DNA from 2 places in the Streptomyces sp. C11-1 genome. Region 2 is predicted to be linked to the other one. Evidence: riboswitches for the same ligand, from Rfam matches in the RefSeq annotation. Region 2 holds a riboswitch; the other holds the start of a gene.
What was found. A riboswitch is a leader RNA that binds a small molecule or an ion and turns the genes downstream of it on or off. The one in region 2 is predicted to bind glycine.
Positions count from the first base shown of each region.

Region 1: it holds a riboswitch for glycine, as region 2 does, so the genes downstream of both, gcvP (aminomethyl-transferring glycine dehydrogenase) here and gcvT (glycine cleavage system aminomethyltransferase GcvT) in region 2, are expected to answer to the same signal.

Region 1 is NZ_CP134500.1:751,949-762,027, forward strand. Features, by position in the region: gene RI138_RS03205 (substrate-binding and VWA domain-containing protein) at 1-1,079, shown strand, start outside; gene RI138_RS03210 (glutamate--cysteine ligase) at 1,153-2,658, opposite strand; gene RI138_RS03215 (hypothetical protein) at 3,154-3,738, shown strand; gene RI138_RS03220 (DUF5999 family protein) at 4,066-4,272, shown strand; gene gcvP (aminomethyl-transferring glycine dehydrogenase) at 4,376-7,261, opposite strand; glycine riboswitch at 7,455-7,552, opposite strand; gene RI138_RS03230 (PRC-barrel domain-containing protein) at 7,685-8,056, shown strand; gene RI138_RS03235 (DNA polymerase IV) at 7,978-9,435, opposite strand; gene RI138_RS03240 (MerR family transcriptional regulator) at 9,551-10,079, opposite strand, start outside.
Region 2 is NZ_CP134500.1:5,519,448-5,529,526, reverse strand. Features, by position in the region: gene RI138_RS24540 (ABC transporter permease) at 1-906, opposite strand, end outside; gene RI138_RS24535 (ABC transporter substrate-binding protein) at 992-2,662, opposite strand; gene RI138_RS24530 (enhanced serine sensitivity protein SseB C-terminal domain-containing protein) at 2,883-3,629, opposite strand; gene RI138_RS24525 (enhanced serine sensitivity protein SseB) at 3,823-4,593, opposite strand; gene RI138_RS24520 (AAA family ATPase) at 4,679-5,377, opposite strand; glycine riboswitch at 5,541-5,638, shown strand; gene gcvT (glycine cleavage system aminomethyltransferase GcvT) at 5,816-6,931, shown strand; gene gcvH (glycine cleavage system protein GcvH) at 7,054-7,431, shown strand; gene glyA (serine hydroxymethyltransferase) at 7,450-8,709, shown strand; gene RI138_RS24500 (L-serine ammonia-lyase) at 8,883-10,079, shown strand, end outside.

The sequences.
Region 1 (10,079 bases), 4.8 Mb from region 2:
CGCGTGTACTGGAGACCCTGGCGCGGAACACGTCAGACGCCGAGGAGGGCAACCCCAAGCGGAACCGGGCGGTACTGATCTCCGAGCAGGCGGCCTTCACCCACAACGCGGAGGCGGCGGCCGGGGGCAAGCTCGACCTCTTCTACCCCGAGGACGGCACTCCGCTGCTCGACTACCCGTACACCCTGGTCGACGAGAATCGGCTGACCACCCCGGAGTCCCGTGCGGCCCTGCGCTTCATGACCCTGCTCAACGGCCGGGACGCCCACGACACGTTCGCCCGGTACGGGTTCCGGACCGGCAACGGCAACGCACAGGACTCCCTCGTCGTCTCGGCGGGCGGCCGGTCGCCCCAGCCGTACGCCGCATCGGCCGCCGAGGCGCCGTCCGCGAAGCAGCTCCAGGAGACGCTGGGGATGTGGACGATCACCGTGCAGAGCGCCCGGCTGACGACGGTCGTCGACGCCTCCGGTTCCATGGCGACGCTCGTGCCGGGGCGCGGCCAGTCCCGGATGGACGTCACCAAGGAGTCGCTGATCCAGGCGCTCGGCCAGTTCACCCCGGACGACGAGATCGGGCTGTGGGAGTTCGCCACCACACTGGACGGCGAGAAGGACTACCGGCGGCTCATGCCGACGAGGCGTCTCGGCGACCCGGCCGCGGGCGGCGGGACCCACGGGGAGAAGCTGACGGCCGCGTTCGCCGGGCTCCAGCCGGTACCGGGCGGGGCGACCGGGCTGTACGACACGACGCTGGCCTCCTACCAGGCGGCCCGGTCGACCTTCGTGAAGGGCAAGTTCAACGCCCTGGTGATCCTCACCGACGGCTCCAACCAGGACGAGCGCGGCATCTCCCGCAGCGCGCTCATCGCCGAGCTGAAGGAGCTGTCCGACCCGGAGCGCCCCGTCCCGATCATCGCCATCGCGGTGGGCCCGGACGCCGACCGCGACGAGGTCGCCGAGATCGCGCGGGTCACCGGCGGCGACGGCTACGAGGTGAGCGACCCGGCGGAGATCCAGGCGGTGATCCTTCAGGCCATCATGGCGGCGGGACAGAACGGCCGCGCGACACAGGGGTGACGGCGACCGGGGCTCATCACCGCGCCGCGCAGCCGTCCCGAGCAGTCGTGCGGCGCGCGACGCGTCAGCCCCCTCACGGCGCCGGGAACCCCACCGGCCAGGTGTGCACCGGCTCCCCCGCGTGCATCAGCTCGGCATAGCGGCGGGTGGTGGCCGCGAGCGCCGCCTCCCTCCCGAGTCCGGCCTCCAGGGCCCGACGGTAGGTGGCGACCTGCCAGGAGGCCCCGTTGACGCGCCGTTTGCAGCGCTCCTCGATCACCCCGAGGTAGCGGTCCCGGTCCGCGGGCTCGATGTGCCAGGCGTCCAGCCCGGCGGCGGCCAGCGGCAGCAGCTCCTCCAGGACCAGCTGTACGGCGGGGATCCTGGTCAGTCCCCCGGAGCGGCCGGAGCGGGGCCAGATCATCTCTGCCTCGATGCCGTGACGGCAGGCCTCGGTGAAGTTCTCCTCGGCGGCCTCGAAGGGCAGTCTGCTCCAGACCGGCCGGGACTCCTCGGCGAGCGCCCGTACGAGCCCGTAGTAGAGCGCGGCGTTGGCGATCACGTCGGTGACGGTCGGCCCGGCGGGCAGCACCCGGTTCTCCACCCGCAGATGGGGCACGCCGTCGGCGATCCCGTACACCGGGCGGTTCCAGCGGTAGACGGTGCCGTTGTGCAGGACCAGCTCGGCCAGCTCGGGCACCCCGCCCTCGTCGAGGACCTTCAGGGGGTCCTCCTCGCCGCAGATCGGCAGCAGCGGCGGGAAGTAGCGCAGGTTCTCCTCGAAGAGCTCGTGGGCGGAGGTGATCCAGCGTTCCCCGAACCAGGTCCGCGGCCGCACCCCCTGGTTCGCCAGCTCAGGCGGCCGTACGTCGGTGGCCTGCTGGAACAGCGGCGGCCGGGACTCCCGCCACAGCTCCTTGCCGAACAGGAAGGGGGCGTTGGCGCCGAGCGCGATCTGGACGCCGGTGATCGCCTGGGCGGCGTTCCACACGTCGGCGAACCGGCCGGGCGTCACCTGGAGGTGCAGCTGCACCGAGGTGCAGGCTGATTCCGGGGCGATCGACGGCGAGGTACAGACCAATCGCTCGACGCCTTCGATATCCAGGGCGAAATCCTCCCCCCGGGCGGCCGCCATTTGGTCATTGAGCAGGGTGTAGCGGTCCACGTCCGAGAGATTCGCGGACACCACGTCGTGCTCCCCCAGGGTGGGCAGGATTCCGATCATCACGATCCCCGCATCCACCTCTCCCGCCTTGCGGTGAGCATAGGCCAGGCCGGTCCGCAACTCCTCCGAGAGCTGATCGAATACCCGGCCGCCCAGCCGGTGCGGGACGATATTCACTTCGAGATTGAACATCCCCAGTTCGGTCTGGAAATCGCGGCTCGCGATGCGCTGGAGCACTTGCTGGTTCATCATCCGGGGCATGCCGTCGGAGCCCGCGAGATTCAGCTCTATCTCCAGCCCCATCAGGTTCCGGGGACGGTCGAACCTCCGCTCCGCCAGAAGTCTGCCCAGCCCTTCCAGGCACTGGTTGAGCTTGGTGCGGTACTCCTGCCGGTCCGACAGGTCAAGGGCTCCCGCGGCGACCTTCTCCCCCATCGAGGGGTCCCTCCTCCAGTGGCGGCCCGCGGCCCAGGCCGCTCGCATCACGATCGATAATGCCCCGTGGAAGTGATCCGTAACGCCCCCACGGGCTTCCGATACCCGATAGTCTGGTGGAGGGAGACCGGGGGCACATTCCTACGGCATGCGGCCATCGGCATTTTCGCCCGGGGAGAGCATGCCGGAAGCCGTGGTGGAAACACCGACGAGTTTCGGCCTACCGCAGGGCCGGAAGGGGTCCAGGTCGAGGCCGGGAACAGCGGAGCACTTCACCAGAAATACCGCAACTCGAAGTCCGGATGGAGCCTTGCGCGAAATATCCCCGGCTGCTAGCGGAAACACTGTGTGAACACGCGTCATATAAACTCCGGTGGACGAGGCAGAGAGTTGATACGCATCGCCCGTCATCGGCCTCTTACGGCCCGAACGCCGACAGCGCCGTCTGCACCCGCCCACGCATCACCGTGTCTCCGAAGTGAGAGGCGACCCACTATGCCGCTGCATGTCCCCTCGGCTCCCGCGCCCGCCCTGCGCAGCGTGTCCGCGGCCCTCGGTTCTCCCACCGCCGTCCGCGAGGCCCGAACGTCCGCTCTCCGGTCCGTCCAGGGACCGCTGAGCCCCGAGCTACCGCTTCCCGTCCATGTGCTGGACCGGACCACTCCCGCCCGGACAGCTCCCCTCACGCGCCTCACTGCCTGGCGCTTCCTGATCCGCAGCGAGGGCCGTGCGGTGGCCGCGGCGGACACCGTGCTCACCCCCGACGGCTGGACGTTCTCGCACTTCTTCGAGGGGCCCTACCTCGCCTCGACGGAGCTGGCCGTGCGGCAGGCGGAGGCGTCGGCCGCCACCTATCAGGCGCGGCTGCTGTCCATCCCGGAGCTGTACATGCTCACCCTCTGGCTGCACGGCGACCCCGATGCCGACCCCGCGGACGGCGTGCTCGCGCCGACAGACGTGCTGGTACCCCTGGCGCCGGCCCCGCCGGGCATCGCCGCGCACCGCCTGCACCGGGTCGCCGACCTGCTGCCGGTGATCTCGCTGCGCGTGACGCCCGGGCCTCTGCTCAGCTCGGCCTGACCGCCCCCGCCCCGCCGCACGCCCTCGTAGCGGCCCGCATCCGCCCCGTACGTCCGTACGGCGGAAAGGGTCGCTGCGGGGGCGTCCTGCTGCCCACTCGGACTAGTCCCGTCCGGCCACCCCGAACCACCCAAAGGGACCCTGCAGTTGCGGTGAACCGTCCGCGCGGGTGATGCGTCATGGGAGGAGTACGGGAGCTGCAGCGAAATCCCTGCGGAATCACCCCCGTAGGGCAACACTGGGACCGGACCGACTGATACGGGGGCGGCCATGAACACCTCATCCAGCCGCAGGACACTCGACTCGACGCAGCGAAAGAACCCATCCATGTGCCAGCACCAGCCACCCTGCCCCACCGCCGACTCACCCGACCGGGAGGCGGCCCGCCTGACGGCCCACCACCCCGAACAGGGCTGGAGCCTTCTGTGCAACGGCGTCCTGCTCTTCGAGGACACCGGCGAACTGCTGCCCGACGGGCAGATCATCGCCCCGCACCGGCCGCTGGCAGCGGGCCGCGTGGTGAAGGCCGCCTGAGCGGTCGTACGAAACAGGGGCCGGCCCGGAGAGATCTCCGCACCGGCCCCGACGCATGCCCGGACCTACGCCACTCCGGGCGCACGTCCTACGACAGGCCGCTTCAGTTGTCGTACTCGTCCAGCGGCGGGCAGGAGCAGACCAGGTTCCGGTCGCCGAAGGCCCCGTCGATGCGGCGGACCGGCGGCCAGTACTTGTCGGCGGCGGACACACCGGCCGGGAAGACGGCCTCCTCGCGGCTGTAGCCGTGCTCCCAGTCACCGCCCAGCGCGCCCGCGGTGTGCGGGGCGTTGCGCAGCGGGTTGTCGTCCGCGCTCCACTCGCCGGAGGCGACCTTCTCGATTTCGGCGCGGATCGCGATCATGGTGTCGCAGAACCGGTCGAGCTCCGCGAGGTCCTCGCTCTCGGTCGGCTCGATCATCAGCGTGCCGGCGACCGGGAACGACATGGTCGGCGAGTGGAAACCGTAGTCGATCAGGCGCTTGGCGATGTCGTCGATGGAGACGCCGGTCGCCTTGGAGATGGGCCGCAGGTCGACGATGCACTCGTGCGCGACCAGTCCGGCCGGGCCGTTGTACAGGATCGGGAAGTGCGGCTCCAGGCGCTTGGCGATGTAGTTGGCGGCCAGCACGGCGACCTGCGTGGCGCGCTTGAGACCCTCGCCGCCCATCAGACGCACGTACGCCCAGGAGATCGGCAGAATGCCCGCCGAGCCCCACGGGGCGGCCGAGATCGGGCCCACCCCGGTCTCCGGGCCCGCGGCGGGCTGGAGCGGGTGGTTGGGGAGGTACGGGGCGAGGTGCGCGCGGACACCGACCGGGCCGACGCCGGGGCCGCCGCCGCCGTGCGGGATGCAGAAGGTCTTGTGCAGGTTCAGGTGCGAGACGTCGCCGCCGAACTTGCCGGGCTTGGCGAGTCCGACAAGCGCGTTGAGGTTGGCGCCGTCGACGTAGACCTGGCCGCCCGCGTCGTGCACCTCGCCGCAGATGTCGGCGACGTGCTCCTCGAAGACCCCGTGGGTGGAGGGGTAGGTGATCATGAGCACGGCGAGCTCGTCGCGGTACTGCTCGATCTTGGCGCGCAGGTCCGCGATGTCGACCTCGCCGTCGTCGGCGGTCTTCACCACGACGACCTTCATGCCCGCCATGACGGCGCTGGCGGCGTTGGTGCCGTGCGCGGAGGACGGGATGAGACAGACGGTGCGCTGGTCGTCACCGTTGGCACGGTGGTACGCCCGCACGGCCAGCAGACCCGCGAACTCGCCCTGCGAACCGGCGTTGGGCTGGATGGAGACGGCGTCGTAACCCGTGACCTCGGCGAGGCGCTCCTCCAGCTCACGGATGAGGGTCAGGAAGCCCTGCGCCTGCTCGGCCGGGGCGAAGGGGTGCAGCGCGCCGAACTCGGGCCAGGTGATCGACTCCATCTCGGCCGTCGCGTTCAGCTTCATCGTGCAGGAGCCGAGCGGGATCATGCCCCGGTCCAGCGCGTAGTCACGATCGGCGAGCTTGCGCAGGTAGCGCAGCATCGCGGTCTCGGAGCGGTGCTGGTGGAAGACCGGGTGGGTCAGGATGTCGTCGGAGCGCAGCGCCCCCTCGGGCAGCGCGTCGCCGACCGTGGCGTCCAGCGCCTCGATGTCGCCCTCGGCGCCGAAGGCGGCCCAGACAGCGGCGATCTGCGCCCGGGTGGTGGTCTCATCGCAGGCGATGGAGACGTGGTCGGCGTCGACGAGGCGCAGGTTGACCCCGCGCTCCCGGGCGTCCGCGACGATCCCCGCCGCCTTGCCGGGCGCCCGCACGGTCAGGGTGTCGAAGAACGCGCCGTGCACGACGTCGACGCCGGCGCCCCGCAGGCCGTCGGCCAGGATCGCGGCGAAGCGGTGCGTGCGCCGGGCGATCGTCCGCAGCCCCTCGGGGCCGTGGTAGACGGCGTACATCCCGGCCATGACGGCGAGCAGGACCTGCGCGGTGCAGATGTTGCTGGTGGCCTTCTCGCGGCGGATGTGCTGCTCGCGGGTCTGGAGGGCCAGGCGGTAGGCCTTGTTGCCGTCGGCGTCGACGGAGACGCCGACGAGGCGGCCGGGCAGGGAGCGGGCGAACTTCTCGCGGACCGCCATGAAGCCGGCGTGCGGGCCTCCGAAGCCCATCGGGACACCGAAGCGCTGGGTGGTGCCGACGGCGATGTCGGCGCCGAGGTCTCCGGGCGAGGTGAGCAGCGTCAGGGCCAGCAGGTCGGCGGCGACGGTGACGATCGCGCCGAGCTCGTGCGCCTGCTCGATGACGGGCTCGATGGCGCGGACGGCACCGGAGGCGCCCGGGTACTGGAGCAGGACGCCGAAGACGCCGCGCGCGGCGATCTCGGCGGGGATGCCGTCGCTGAGGTCGGCGACGACGACCTCGACGCCGGTGGGCTCGGCGCGGGTCTCGATCACCGCGATGGTCTGCGGCAGGGTGTCGGCGTCGACCAGGAAGACGCCGTTCTTGACCTTGCCGACGCGCCGGGCGAGCGCCATCGCCTCGGCGGCCGCGGTGCCCTCGTCGAGCAGGGAGGCGCCGGAGGTGGGCAGCCCGGTCAGCTCGGCGACCATCGTCTGGAAGTTCAGCAGGGCCTCCAGGCGGCCCTGGGAGATCTCCGGCTGGTACGGCGTGTAGGCCGTGTACCACGCGGGGTTCTCCATGACGTTGCGCAGGATGACGGGCGGCGTGAAGGTGCCGTAGTAGCCGAGGCCGATCATCGGGGCGAGCACCTGGTTGCGGTCGGCCAGCGACCGGAGCTCGGCCAGGACCTCGGCCTCGGTGCGCGCCGAGGGAAGGTTCAGGGCCTCCGCGCTCTTGATCACGTCGGGCACCGCGGCGGCGGTCAGCTCGTCGAGGGAGCCGTAGCCGACTTGGGCGAGCATCTTCGCCTGGGCCTCGGCATCGGGCCCTATGTGGCGCTGCTCGAACGGAATGCCCTGCTCCAGCTGGGAGAGCGGAGTGCGACGGGGGGTCATGGTGGAGGCCTCCTGGTCTGTCACGACCTGCGAGGGGCACCACGGCGCGGGTGCCCGGACGGCCTCCCCCTCTGTCATCTCAACCTGAGAGCTTCGCCGGCCCGCCCAAGGGCGTGCCGGCTTTCACCGTCGGTGAGGGTCGAGTCCGCCTGAGCCTGCGCCCGCACGGAACCGCCCTGCTTTCCAGAGTGACCTCATCCGTGCGGTACGGGGGCCTGAGAGATTCCGGGGAGGAGTTGCTCCTTCGGCGCCTCCGGATTCTTCACCGGAGGACTCTCCCGCACGGGGTCAGCAGCCAGTGCCAGCCTACCAGCGGCCATCAGCGCGGAGCTCTCAAGTGGCCGACACCACGGATCTGCACTTGTGTGGTGCTGGTGGGCATCAGGGACCGCCCTGAGCAGTCTGCGACCAGTGGGAGGCACCGTGCAGACCGATATCGATCCGCGCCGCCTGATCGGCCGCAAGGCATTCGATCGCAAGGGCACCAAGATCGGAACGGTGGATGAGGTCTATCTCGACGATGCGACGGGGGTCCCCGAGTGGGCGGCCGTCCGCACCGGCCTGTTCAGCAGGGACGCCTTCGTTCCCCTGGAACCCAGCGAATTCGTCGACGACACGCTGCGCGTCCCCTTCGACCGCACGCTGATCAAGAACGCGCCGGACTTCGGTGTCGGCAGGCATCTCTCGCCCGAGCAGGAACTCCAGCTCTACCGTCATTACGGACTGGACTCCTCGCCCCCGGAGGAACCGTCCACCGACCGTGACTTCGGCAGGCTGGCGGGCCAGGAGGAGTAGTCCGGCGCTTCTCGGACGAGCGGCAGCGGATCGGCGGGCCGCAGCAGCGCATCGTCGATACGGAAGGTGAGAACCCGGCCGGGCGCGCTCCACGGTTCCTCGAACCGGACGGTGACCCGGCCGATGCCGCTCCCCTGCACCCAGCCGTGCCCGTGCTCCTCGTGGTGCACGTCGTGTCCGGCGGGCCAGCGCCGGGCGGCGAGCTGCTCGGCGCTGTCCGCTTCCGGTTCCGGGACGGCCTCCTCTCCGGGTGCCCCCACAGCCTGCTCCTGCGGCTCGTGGGAGCGCCGCTCCAGCTCCCGGGCATCGGCGGCCTGCGCGAACAGATCCTCCTGAGTGAAGTCGGCCAGCCCCGTGACACCCACGCCCAGGAGCCGTACGCCGCCGGTGGTGTCGACGGACTCCAGCAGCCGCCCGGCCGCCTCCCGCACCACCGTGGGGTCGTCCGTGGGCCCCCGGAGCGTCTCGGAGCGGGTCAGCGTGGAGAAGTCGTAGCGGCGCACCTTCAGCACCACCGTGCGCCCCGACCGGTCCGCCGCGCGCAGCCGCTCCACGCACCGCACGGCCAGCCGCTCCACCTCGGCGCGCACCCGCACCCGGTCGTGGAGATCCACATCGAAGGTGTCCTCCACGGAGACGGACTTGGCGTCCCGCTCGGCGACCACCGGCCGGTCGTCGAGTCCCAGGGCCATCCGGTGGAGCCCGTGCCCGTGGGCCTTGCCGACCAGCCGCACGAGCTCCGCCTCGCCCGCCTCGGCCAGGTCGTGGATGCTGGTCATCCCCGCCCGCCTGAGGTGGTCGCCGGTGGCCGGCCCGACCCCTGGCAGGACGCGGACGGACATGGGGGCGAGCAGCTCGCGTTCGGTGCCCGGCTCGATGAGCAGCAGCCCGTCCGGTTTGGCCTGCTCGGAGGCGATCTTGGCGAGCATCTTGGACCCGGCCAGGCCGACGGAGCCGCTGAGTCCGGTCACCGCCCTGATGGCCGCCCGCAGTCCCTCCCCCGTCGCCCGGGCCGACGCCGCGTCGTCCGCCGCCTCGCCGGCCTCCAGGTCGACGAAGGCCTCGTCCAGGCTGAGCGGCTCGACCAGGGGCGACAGCCGCCCCAGGAGCTCCATCACCTGGTCGCTCACCGTCCGGTACAGCGAGAAGCGGGGCACCAGGTAAGCGGCGTTCGGCGCGAGCCGCCGGGCCTGGGCGGTGGGCATCGCCGAGTGCACCCCGAGGCGCCGGGCCTCGTACGAGGCGGTGGCGACCACTCCGCGCGGCCCGAGGCCGCCCACCACGACCGCTTTGCCGCGCAGGCTCGGCTTGGCCGCCTGCTCCGCCGACGCGTAGAAGGCGTCCATGTCCAGATGAAGGATGGTGGGCGCGGGTCTCACACCGTCGATGCTGCCCTACGGCACTGACAACGGGACGGCCCGGCGCCCCGTGGGGTGCCGGACCGTCCCGTGCTGTCCAGCTGTCTGTCCGTCCGACCCGGATCGTCCGGGGCGCTCAGCCCGCCCGGTTACGCCGCCGGGCCAGCTCGTCCGCGGGGTTGTGGCCGATGAGCGTCTCGCCGGTGTCGACCCGCTCCCCGTGCAGCTGCGAGAGCGCCACGTCCACGTCCCGCCAGACGACGCCCACGGCGATCCCGAAGACGCCCTGCCCGCCCTGGAGCAGGCTGACGACCTCGTCGGGCGAGGAGCACTCGTAGACCGTGGCCCCGTCGCTCATCAGCGTCATGCGCTCCAGATCCTGAAAGCCCCCGGCCCGCAGATGCTGGACCGTGGTGCGGATGTTCTGGAGAGCGACTCCGGTGTCCAGGAACCGCTTGACGATCTTGAGGAGGACCACGTCCCGGAAACTGTAGAGACGCTGGGTCCCCGACCCGTAGGCCGGACGCACACTCGGCTCGACCAGGCCCGTACGCGCCCAGTAGTCGAGCTGGCGGTAGGTGATGCCCGCCGCCGCGCACGCCGTCGGTCCGCGATAGCCGATATCGCTCGCCGCTGCCACGCCGTCCGCTGCCACCGCGGCCGGC
Region 2 (10,079 bases):
GAGGACCGGGTAGTCACGGCCGTCGATCGCGGTACGGATGAAGGAGCCGAGGCCGCCGAAGTCGAAGACGGACTCGGTGAGCACCGCGCCGGAGAGCAGGCTGCCGGTCAGCAGGCCGACCGCGGTGATCACCGGCAGCAGCGCGTTGCGGAGCACATGGCGGCCGCGCACGGTCCCCTTGTCCAGGCCCTTGGACTCGGCGGTGCGGATGTAGTCCTCGCCGAGCACCTCCAGGACGCTGGCGCGGGTCATCCGGACGATGACGGCGAGCGGGATGGAGGCCAGGGCGACGGCGGGCAGGACCAGGTGCATGATCGCGTCCCAGCTCGCGTCGAACTCACCAGTCAACAGACCGTCCAGGACGGCGAATCCGGTCACGTCGGTGGCGTTGATTCCGGCGTCGAGCCGGCCCTGGCTCGGGAACCAGCCCAGGTTCACGGAGAAGATCCCGCGCAGCAGCACGGCCAGGAAGAAGACCGGGATGCAGATGCCGAGCAGTGATCCGGAGACGGAGGCCACGTCCAGCCAGCCCCCGCGGTGCTTGGCCGCGAGGTAGCCCATCGGAATGCCCACGACGACGGCGATCAGGATCGCCGCGAGGCTCAGCTCCACGGTGGCGGGGAAGGCGCGGGTGAATTCGTCCCACACCGGCTGCCCGGTCTGGGTGGAGGTTCCGAGGTCGAGCTCGAAGATGCGCTTGAGGAAGCGCCAGTACTGGACGTGCACCGGCTCGTCGAGCCCGAGTGCGCGGTTGATTCTCGCCACTTCGGCTTCGGTGGCCCGCTCGCCCAGGATCGCTGTGGCGGGCCCGCCGGGCAGTCGGTTCAGCCAGAGGAACAGCAGAACCGACAGGCCGAGCAGGGTGGGAATGAGCTGGAGAAGTCTTCTTACGACGAGTCGCAGCACCCCGCATGCCCCTTTCTCACGTGCGTCGATGCGGGTCCGCCCGGCCACCTGACTGCTGTGGCCGGGCGGACCCGCTGGTGTGCGATTACTTGAAGGAGACCTCGGCGAAGTTCTCCTGCGTCAGCGGGGAGACCTTCGGCGGGTTGACGTTCTTGGCGAACGCGATGGCCGGCGGCGACGAGGAGATCGGCACGCCCGGGACGTACTCCATGATCACCTCGTTGGCCTTCTTGTAGGCCTCCGTGCGCTCGGTGGAGTCGGTGGCCCTGGAAGCGGCGTTCACGGCGTCGAAGACCTTCTGGTCCTTGAAGCCCCACTGCTTGTCGGGCCCGGCGAACCAGGTGCCGATGAAGTTGAAGCCGTCGTTGAAGTCACCGGTCCAGCCGAGCAGGTGCAGGGCGCAGGAGCCGGCCTCGGTGGCGTCCAGGTAGTCCGGGGCCCACTTCATGGCCTTCGGCTTGACCGTGATGCCGGCCTTCTCCAGGTCGGCCTTCATCAGCTCGAACAGGTCCTGCGGGGCAGGCATGTACGGGCGGGTGACCTCGGTCGGGTAGCAGAAGTCGATGCTCAGCTTCTCCTCACCGGCCTGCTTGAGGAGGTCCTTCGCCCTGGCGGTGTCGAACGGGTACGTCTTCACCTTGTCCGAGTAGCCGGCGACCGTGTCGGGCATGAACTGGGTGCCGACCTTGCCGCCCTCGGGCAGCTGGGTGTTGACGAGGTTCTCGCGGTCGATGGCGTGCGTGATCGCCTGACGGACCTCGGGCTTCTTCAGCGCCGGGTTCGCGCCCTGGCTCATGCCGACGTAGAAGATGTTGAAGACGTCACGGGTCGGGACCTCGTAACCCTGCTTCTCCAGCGTCGTCACATCGGCCGGGGCGACCAGGTCGTAGCCGTCGATGTCACCGGCCTGGAGGGCCTGGCGGCGGGTCTCCTCTGTGGAGATGGTGCGGAAGACCAGGTTCTTCACCTTGGCCTTGTCGCCCCAGTAGCCGTCGAAGCGCTCAAGGGAGACTTCCTTGTTGCCCTTGTTCCACTTGACGATCTTGTACGGGCCGGTACCGGCGACCGTGCCGGCCTCCTGGCTGTACTTGGGGTACGTGATCGCGTCGCCCTTGGCGGTCGCGTCCTGCTTCGCGTACTCCTTGAGCGCCTTCGGCGAGTGGATCGCGAGCGCCTGGAGGGAGAATCCGCCCGGCAGGTTCGCCGAGGGCTCGTTCACCTCGATGACGGCCGTGTTCTCGTCCTTGGCGGTGCAGGACTTGTAGTTCGGCTTGGGCGTCTCGGGGTCCTCGTTCTTCGCGAACCCGCCCATGATGCTCTGCCAGTAGTAGGAGACCGCGCTGGACTGGTACGTGCCCTTCCAGTTGAACCAGTAGTCGTAGTTCGCGCAGACCGCGGCGGCGTTGAACGCCTCGCCGTCGTGGAACTTCACGTTCTCGCGCAGGTTGAACGTCCAGACCTTGCCGGCCGGGTCGCTCTCCCAGTTCTCGGCGAGACCGCCGACGAGCTTGCTGCCGCCGGGCTCGTGCTCCAGCAGCGCCTCGAAGGCCTGGCGGGTGACTCGGAACGTTTCGCCGTCGCTCGCGAGGGCGGGGTCGAGGGAACCGGGGTCACCGGATCCGGCGAAGACGAAGGTGTCCTTGTCTCCCCCCTTGGATTCGCCCCCGTCCCGCTCGCTGGAACAGCCCGTGGCGATCAGACCGACAGCGACCGCTGTCGTGATCGCCCGGGCAGTCCGGGACTTGAATATGCGCATGGGTCCACCCCTGGTTCGCCATGTGGTGAGGTTTGATGGCCGCACACTACAGACGGGGTACACCGCAAGAGAACAGTCCGGATAGCGGTGAGACCTAGTCGAGACCCGGACAGTTAACAAACCGTCCAGTTACGGGACATCCTCCCGCCCGGAGTTAACAAGCCGGACATCTGGGGAAGTTCACCCCGGCGGCCTGGACCTCGCACGCCTCCGGCGCAGCTCAGCGGTGCTGGGGCGGATATCCGTAACCGGGGGCGGCGACGGGCGGGGAGCCCGCGGGGGCGTGCGCCTCACGGTCGTAGAAGGGGCGCGCGTTGGCGTGCAGCCACATCGCCACGGGGTCGTACTCGTCGGACATGGCGACGGTGGAGACCGGCAGCCCGTCGGGGACCGCGCCGACCGACTCCCGCATCATCGCGCGCACCGCCTCGACGGAGGCGCGGCCGGTGTCGTAGAGGTCGAGGCCGATGGCGAGATACGGGACGCCGACCGCGGGGTGGACCCAGGCGCGGCGCAGGGAGCGGACCGCGGCGGTGCGGTGGGCGTTCTGCGTGAGCAGGGCGTAGAACTGCGGGAGCTCGATGGCGGGCTCGGTCAGCCGGAGCGGCCCGGCGGGCAGCCGGTCGAGGCCGGTGGCGATCCGGCGCAGGTCGAGCCAGGGGACGCCGACGCCGCCGCCGGGAGCGTGCGGGTTGAGCCAGATGCCCCAGCGGTCCGGGAACAGGGCGCGGGCGATCTCGCGTCCGGTGACGAGCTCGTGGGCCCGGTTCCAGCCGCTGGCGGAGAGCTCCTGGGCGGAGGTGACGCACGGGGCGTAACCCAGGCCGTCGATCTCCATGTTGCCGTACTGGGCGTCGGGTGAACCGGCTGTGCCGTGCCAGAGCAGCATCCAGATCCGGCCGTCGGCGAGGGCGGCGAGCAGCGCCTCGTAGCTGTCGTACCGCCCGGGGGTCACCTGGCGCAGCATGTGCTCGACCTGCCCTGCCGCCGCAGTGCCCGACGCACTCACCCTGGGTCCCGCCCCTCGTCGTTCCATCGGATTCACGCCGCTCCGGGCCCACGGGAGCGGCTTCGCCATCAAACCAGCTTATGCGCCGCTTCAGACACCGGCTTGACGCCACGGTCCGGCATCGTCGGCACGCGGGCGCCTTCGCTCGCGGTCAGTGGCCCTCGCGCCGGTAGAACGGGCGCACCTTCTCGCGCATCCAGTCGCCGACGAGGTCCTGGGCCACGTCCAGCAGGACCAGGTTCACCGGCCAGGGCACCTCCACGCGGCCGAGCGCGCGGCCGAGGGCGTCCATGGGAGCGCTCTGGCCCGCCCCGTCCCAGGTGGCGAACTCGACGCCGACGAAGAGGACGGGGTCGCCGCCCTCGATGCTGGCGAGCGCGCGGCGGGCGGTGCTCACCACACCCGAGGCCTCGAACTCCTCGGAGACGGCGGTGAGGAAGTCGACCGGGTCGTGCTGCCAGTCCGGCTCGTACAGCCGGACCCGGCCGCCGGTGGCGGGTCCGTCCAGGGCGGTGCGTCCGGCCCGGCACAGTTCGGCGACGGCGGGCGGCGGCAGCGGTATGCCGACGGCGCCGCCCGGGTTCACGGCGATGCCGACCTGCGGGGGCAGGCCCCGGGCGAAGTCACGGGCGGGCGCCACGGCGAAGGACATATGGCTGCCGACGCAGCTCAGGAACTGGCCCTCGGAGCTGAAGACGGGGACGAAGGCGGCCCCGTCGATCTCCATCATCGGCAGGTCGAGGTCGGCGCTGGCGGGGGTGCCGCCGTTGGGCAACGGCACCCACACGGAGCTGCGGCCGAGCACCTCGACGAGGCGGCCGCCCGCGTCATCGACGCCGAGCGAGGCGGTCAGCACCTCTTCGAGCTCGTTGGCGGGCCACCCCTGCTGGGGGTGTGCCGGGACGGGTGCCGGAATGTCCACTGCCTCTGTGCCTCTCTCAGCCGTCTCGGCCCGGGTCGCGGCCGTCGCTCCCCGGCCGCTGCCGTGAAGCTCTCCGGCCAGCACCCTAACCGGATCGGGCGGGCGGGGCCTCGGCCTGCGTGAAGGTGATCCGGTCGAGCGCGCCCGCGGCCTCGCGGTCCAGCAGTACCGCCGAGGTGCACCCCGCGGGCAGCAGCCCCTGTTCGACGTCGGCGAGCAGCCGGGCCACCGCGTGCCGGTGGCGGGCGAAGGCGTAACCGGAGACTCCGCGGCCGCGTTCGCGCTGCCCCTGCCGGGCCACCTCGGGGGTCACGTCGAGCAGGATGAGATGGAGGGTGCGGCCTCGGCCGGCGGCGTGCCGGGCGAGCCAGCGGCGCACCCAGGCCTGGGTGCCGCAGTCGTGCACGACGACGGACGCGCCGGCGCGCAGGGCCTTGCGGAGTCCGAGGTAGTGGGTGGCGCGCACCAGAGGGCGGTACAGGGCGTAGGGGAGTAAGCGTGGAAGGGCGGCGGCCCAGCTGTCCCGGGTGTTCTGGGAGTCGACGGCGTCCCCCTGCACGGTCCGCCGGATGAGAGTCGACTTTCCGCTGCCGGGGAGGCCCGAGACGACCACGATGTCCCCGGCGGTGAAATCGAGGCTGTCGGGGGAGTCTCCGGAGCGACCGCGCAGATCGCGTACCACCGGCGCGCGGTCGTTCAGCAGCTCCTGCGCCGGTGCGCCGGGCTGTGCGGGCATCGCGTCGTGCGCCACTCCCGCGGTCGGTGCCGACCACTGCAACGTCATCGCCCATCCCCCTGCTGTCGGGCCACCCCCGCCTGCACCTGAAGTGTAAAGAATCGGCAAGGCGGCACAACCGTCGCCGCGGTTCGCACATCGCCACGGACCGGCCTCCCCACTCCGCCGCGATGCGTGCGATGATGACCCCGCCAACTGCATACCGGCCGTTCGAATCCGCGCGGGAGAGTTCCGGCCACAGTGTGAGCCGGGCGCCGAAGGAGCAAGATCCTCCCTTGAATCTCTCAGGCCCCGTACCGCGTGGATGAGGCAGATCTGAAAAGCGGGCCGCTTCGGCGGCTCCACCCAAGGTGCAAGCCGAGGCCCCTGACCGGGCGCCCTCTTCCGGGGCATACCCCCTGCGGGGCTATCGGCGAACCTCTCAGGTTCCGATGACAGATGGGGAGGATTCCGTCCTGACGTCGTCATGCCCTGGAGCCACTGCCCATGAGCACTGCCCCCCGTCTCACCGCCCTCGACGCCCTGCACCGCTCACTCGGCGCCACCATGACCGACTTCGCGGGCTGGGACATGCCTTTGCGGTACGCCAGTGAGCGCGACGAGCACAACGCCGTACGGACCCGGGCCGGGCTCTTCGACCTGTCGCACATGGGCGAGATCACCGTCACCGGCCCGGAGGCCGCGGCCTTCCTGAGCTACGCGCTGGTGGGCAACATCGCCACCGTGGGCAACGGCCGGGCCCGCTACACGATGATCGTCCAGGAGGACGGCGGGATCGTCGACGACCTGATCGTCTACCGGCTGGGCGAGACCGAGTACATGGTGGTCGCCAACGCGGGCAACGCCCAGATCGTGCTGGACGCGCTGACCGCCCGCGCCGAGGGCTTCGACGCCGAGGTGCGCGACGACCGGGACGCGTACGCGCTGCTCGCGGTCCAGGGCCCCGAGTCCCCCGCGATCATGAAGTCGGTCACCGACGCCGACCTGGACGGGCTGAAGTACTACGCGGGCCTGCCGGGCACGGTCGCCGGGGTCCCGGCGCTCATCGCCCGTACCGGCTACACCGGCGAGGACGGCTTTGAACTCTTCGTCGCGCCCGAGCACGCCGAGCGGCTGTGGCGGGCGCTGACGGACGCCGGCGAGGCGCACGGCCTGATCCCGTGCGGGCTCTCCTGCCGTGACACGCTGCGCCTGGAGGCGGGCATGCCGCTGTACGGGCACGAGCTGACGACCGCGCTGACCCCGTTCGACGCAGGCCTTGGCCGGGTCGTGAAGTTCGAGAAGGAGGGCGACTTCGTCGGGCGCGAGGCCCTGGCCGCCGCCGCCGAGCGCGCCGAGACCGCCCCGCCGCGCAAGCTGGTCGGGCTGATCGCCGAGGGCCGCCGGGTACCCCGCGCGGGCTTCTCGGTCGTCGCCGACGGCAAGGTGATCGGCGAGGTCACCTCCGGCGCCCCCTCCCCCACCCTGGGCAAGCCGATCGCCATGGCGTACGTGGACGCGGCCTTCGCCGCCCCGGGCACCGAGGGCGTGGGCGTGGACATCCGGGGCACGCACGAGCCGTACGAGGTCGTCGCGCTGCCGTTCTACAAGCGCCAGAAGTGATATCCCGGAAGAAACCGGGCTTCCCCACCCGCGCTCGGACGTCACGGAAGTGACGTACCTCCGTCTCACACCGTAAGACCACCGTTCATCAGCACTCCCCCGCGTACAGGAGAATTCAGGTCATGAGCAACCCCCAGCAGCTGCGGTACAGCAAGGAGCACGAGTGGCTGTCGGCCGTCGAGGACGGCGTGGCCACGATCGGCATCACGGAGTACGCGGCCAACGCGCTCGGTGACGTCGTCTACGCCCAGCTCCCGGAGGTCGGTGACACGGTGACCGCGGGCGAGACCTGCGGCGAGCTGGAGTCGACCAAGTCCGTCAGCGACCTGTACTCGCCGGTGACCGGTGAGGTGACGGCGTTCAACCAGGACGTCGTGGACGACCCCTCGCTGGTGAACTCCGCTCCCTTCGAGGGCGGCTGGCTGTTCAAGGTGCGCGTCACGGAGGAGCCGGCCGACCTGCTCTCCGCCGACGAGTACACCGCGTTCTCCGGCAACTGAGACCCAAGGGACCCCCTGATGTCGCTTCTGAACTCCTCCCTCCACGAGCTGGACCCGGACGTCGCCGCCGCCGTCGACGCCGAGCTCCACCGTCAGCAGTCCACCCTCGAAATGATCGCCTCGGAGAACTTCGCCCCGGTCGCGGTCATGGAGGCGCAGGGCTCCGTCCTCACCAACAAGTACGCCGAGGGCTACCCGGGCCGCCGCTACTACGGCGGCTGTGAGCACGTCGACGTCGTCGAGCAGATCGCGATCGACCGGATCAAGGCCCTGTTCGGCGCCGAGGCCGCGAACGTCCAGCCGCACTCCGGCGCGCAGGCGAACGCCGCCGCGATGTTCGCGCTGCTCAAGCCGGGCGACACGATCATGGGCCTGAACCTGGCCCACGGCGGTCACCTGACCCACGGCATGAAGATCAACTTCTCCGGCAAGCTCTACAACGTGGTCCCGTACCACGTCGACGAGAGCGGGACCGTGGACATGGAGGAGGTCGAGCGCCTCGCCAAGGAGTCCCAGCCGAAGCTGATCGTCGCCGGCTGGTCCGCCTACCCGCGCCAGCTGGACTTCGCCGCCTTCCGCCGTATCGCGGACGAGGTCGGCGCGTACCTGATGGTCGACATGGCGCACTTCGCGGGCCTGGTCGCGGCCGGGCTGCACCCCAACCCGGTGCCGCACGCCCATGTCGTCACCACCACCACGCACAAGACCCTCGGCGGTCCGCGCGGCGGCGTGATCCTCTCCACCCAGGAGCTCGCCAAGAAGATCAACTCCGCGGTCTTCCCCGGTCAGCAGGGCGGCCCGCTGGAGCACGTGATCGCGGCCAAGGCGGTCTCGTTCAAGGTCGCGGCGGGCGAGGAGTTCAAGGAGCGCCAGCAGCGCACCCTGGACGGCGCCCGCATCCTGGCCGAGCGCCTGGTGCAGCCGGACGTCACCGAGGTCGGCGTCTCCGTCCTCTCCGGCGGCACCGACGTGCACCTGGTCCTGGTCGACCTGCGCAACTCCGAGCTGGACGGCCAGCAGGCCGAGGACCGGCTCCACGAGCTGGGCATCACGGTCAACCGCAACGCCATCCCGAACGACCCGCGTCCCCCGATGGTCACCTCGGGCCTGCGGATCGGCACCCCGGCGCTGGCCACCCGCGGCTTCGGCGCCGAGGAGTTCACCGAGGTCGCCGAGATCATCGCGTCCGCCCTCAAGCCGTCCTACGACGCGGACGACCTGAAGGCCCGCGTGGTCGCGCTGGCCGAGAAGTTCCCGCTGTACCCCGGCCTGAAGTAGCACCTGGCCTGCGGTACCGCACATGCGGGCGGGGCACCGCGCACACTGGAGAGAGTGAGCGCGGTGCCCCGCCCCTTGTCCCCCCCGCATCCTTCTTGACCCGCTCTCGCCCCGCTTGTCCCCCGCACCACCCGGCAGACAACGGCGTCTACCAACCCCCAAGGAGTCCTCCCGTGGCCATCTCGGTCTTCGACCTGTTCTCGGTCGGTATCGGCCCGTCCAGCTCCCACACGGTGGGCCCGATGCGCGCCGCCCGGATGTTCGCGCGCCGCCTGAAGAACGAAGGCCTGCTCGCGCACACCGCCTCGATACGGGCCGAGCTCTACGGCTCCCTCGGCGCGACCGGCCACGGCCACGGCACGCCCAAGGCGGTCCTGCTCGGCCTGGAGGGCGAGTCGCCCCAGACCGTCGACGTGGAGAACGCCGACACCCGGGTCGAGGAGATCCGCGGCAACGGCCGGATCAACCTGCTGGGCATGCACGAGATCCCGTTCGACTTCGACGCGGACCTGGTACTGCACCGCCGCAAGGCGCTCCCGTACCACGCCAACGGCATGACGATCTTCGCGTACGACACCGACGGCGCCCCGGTCCTGGAGAAGACGTACTACTCGGTCGGCGGCGGCTTCATCGTGGACGAGGACGCGGTGGCGGGCGAGAACCCGATCGTCCCGGACGACACGGTTCTGCGGCACCCCTTCCGCACCGGCGACGAGCTGCTGCGGCTCGCCCGGGAGACCGGCCTCTCCATCTCCTCGATGATGCTGGAGAACGAGCTGGCCTGGCGCACCGAGGCGGAGATCCGCTCCGGCCTGCTGGACATCTGGCGCGTCATGCAGGCCTGCGTCTCGCGCGGCATGTCCCGCGAGGGCATCCTGCCCGGCGGTCTGAAGGTCCGCCGCCGCGCCGCGAACTCGGCCCGCCAGCTGCGCGCCGAGGGCGACCCGCAGGCCCACGCGATGGAGTGGATCACCCTCTACGCGATGGCCGTCAACGAGGAGAACGCGGCGGGCGGCCGTGTCGTCACCGCCCCCACGAACGGCGCCGCGGGCATCATCCCCGCCGTCCTGCACTACTACATGAACTTCGCGTCCCACGGCTGCACCGAGGCGGAGAAGGAGGACAGCGTCGTCCGCTTCCTCCTCGCCGCCGGGGCGATCGGCCTGCTGTTCAAGGAGAACGCCTCGATCTCCGGCGCCGAGGTCGGCTGCCAGGGCGAGGTCGGCTCGGCCTGCTCGATGGCGGCCGGTGCCCTGGCGGAGGTCCTGGGCGGCTCCCCCGAGCAGGTGGAGAACGCCGCCGAGATCGGCATGGAGCACAACCTCGGCCTGACCTGCGACCCGGTCGGCGGCCTCGTCCAGATCCCGTGC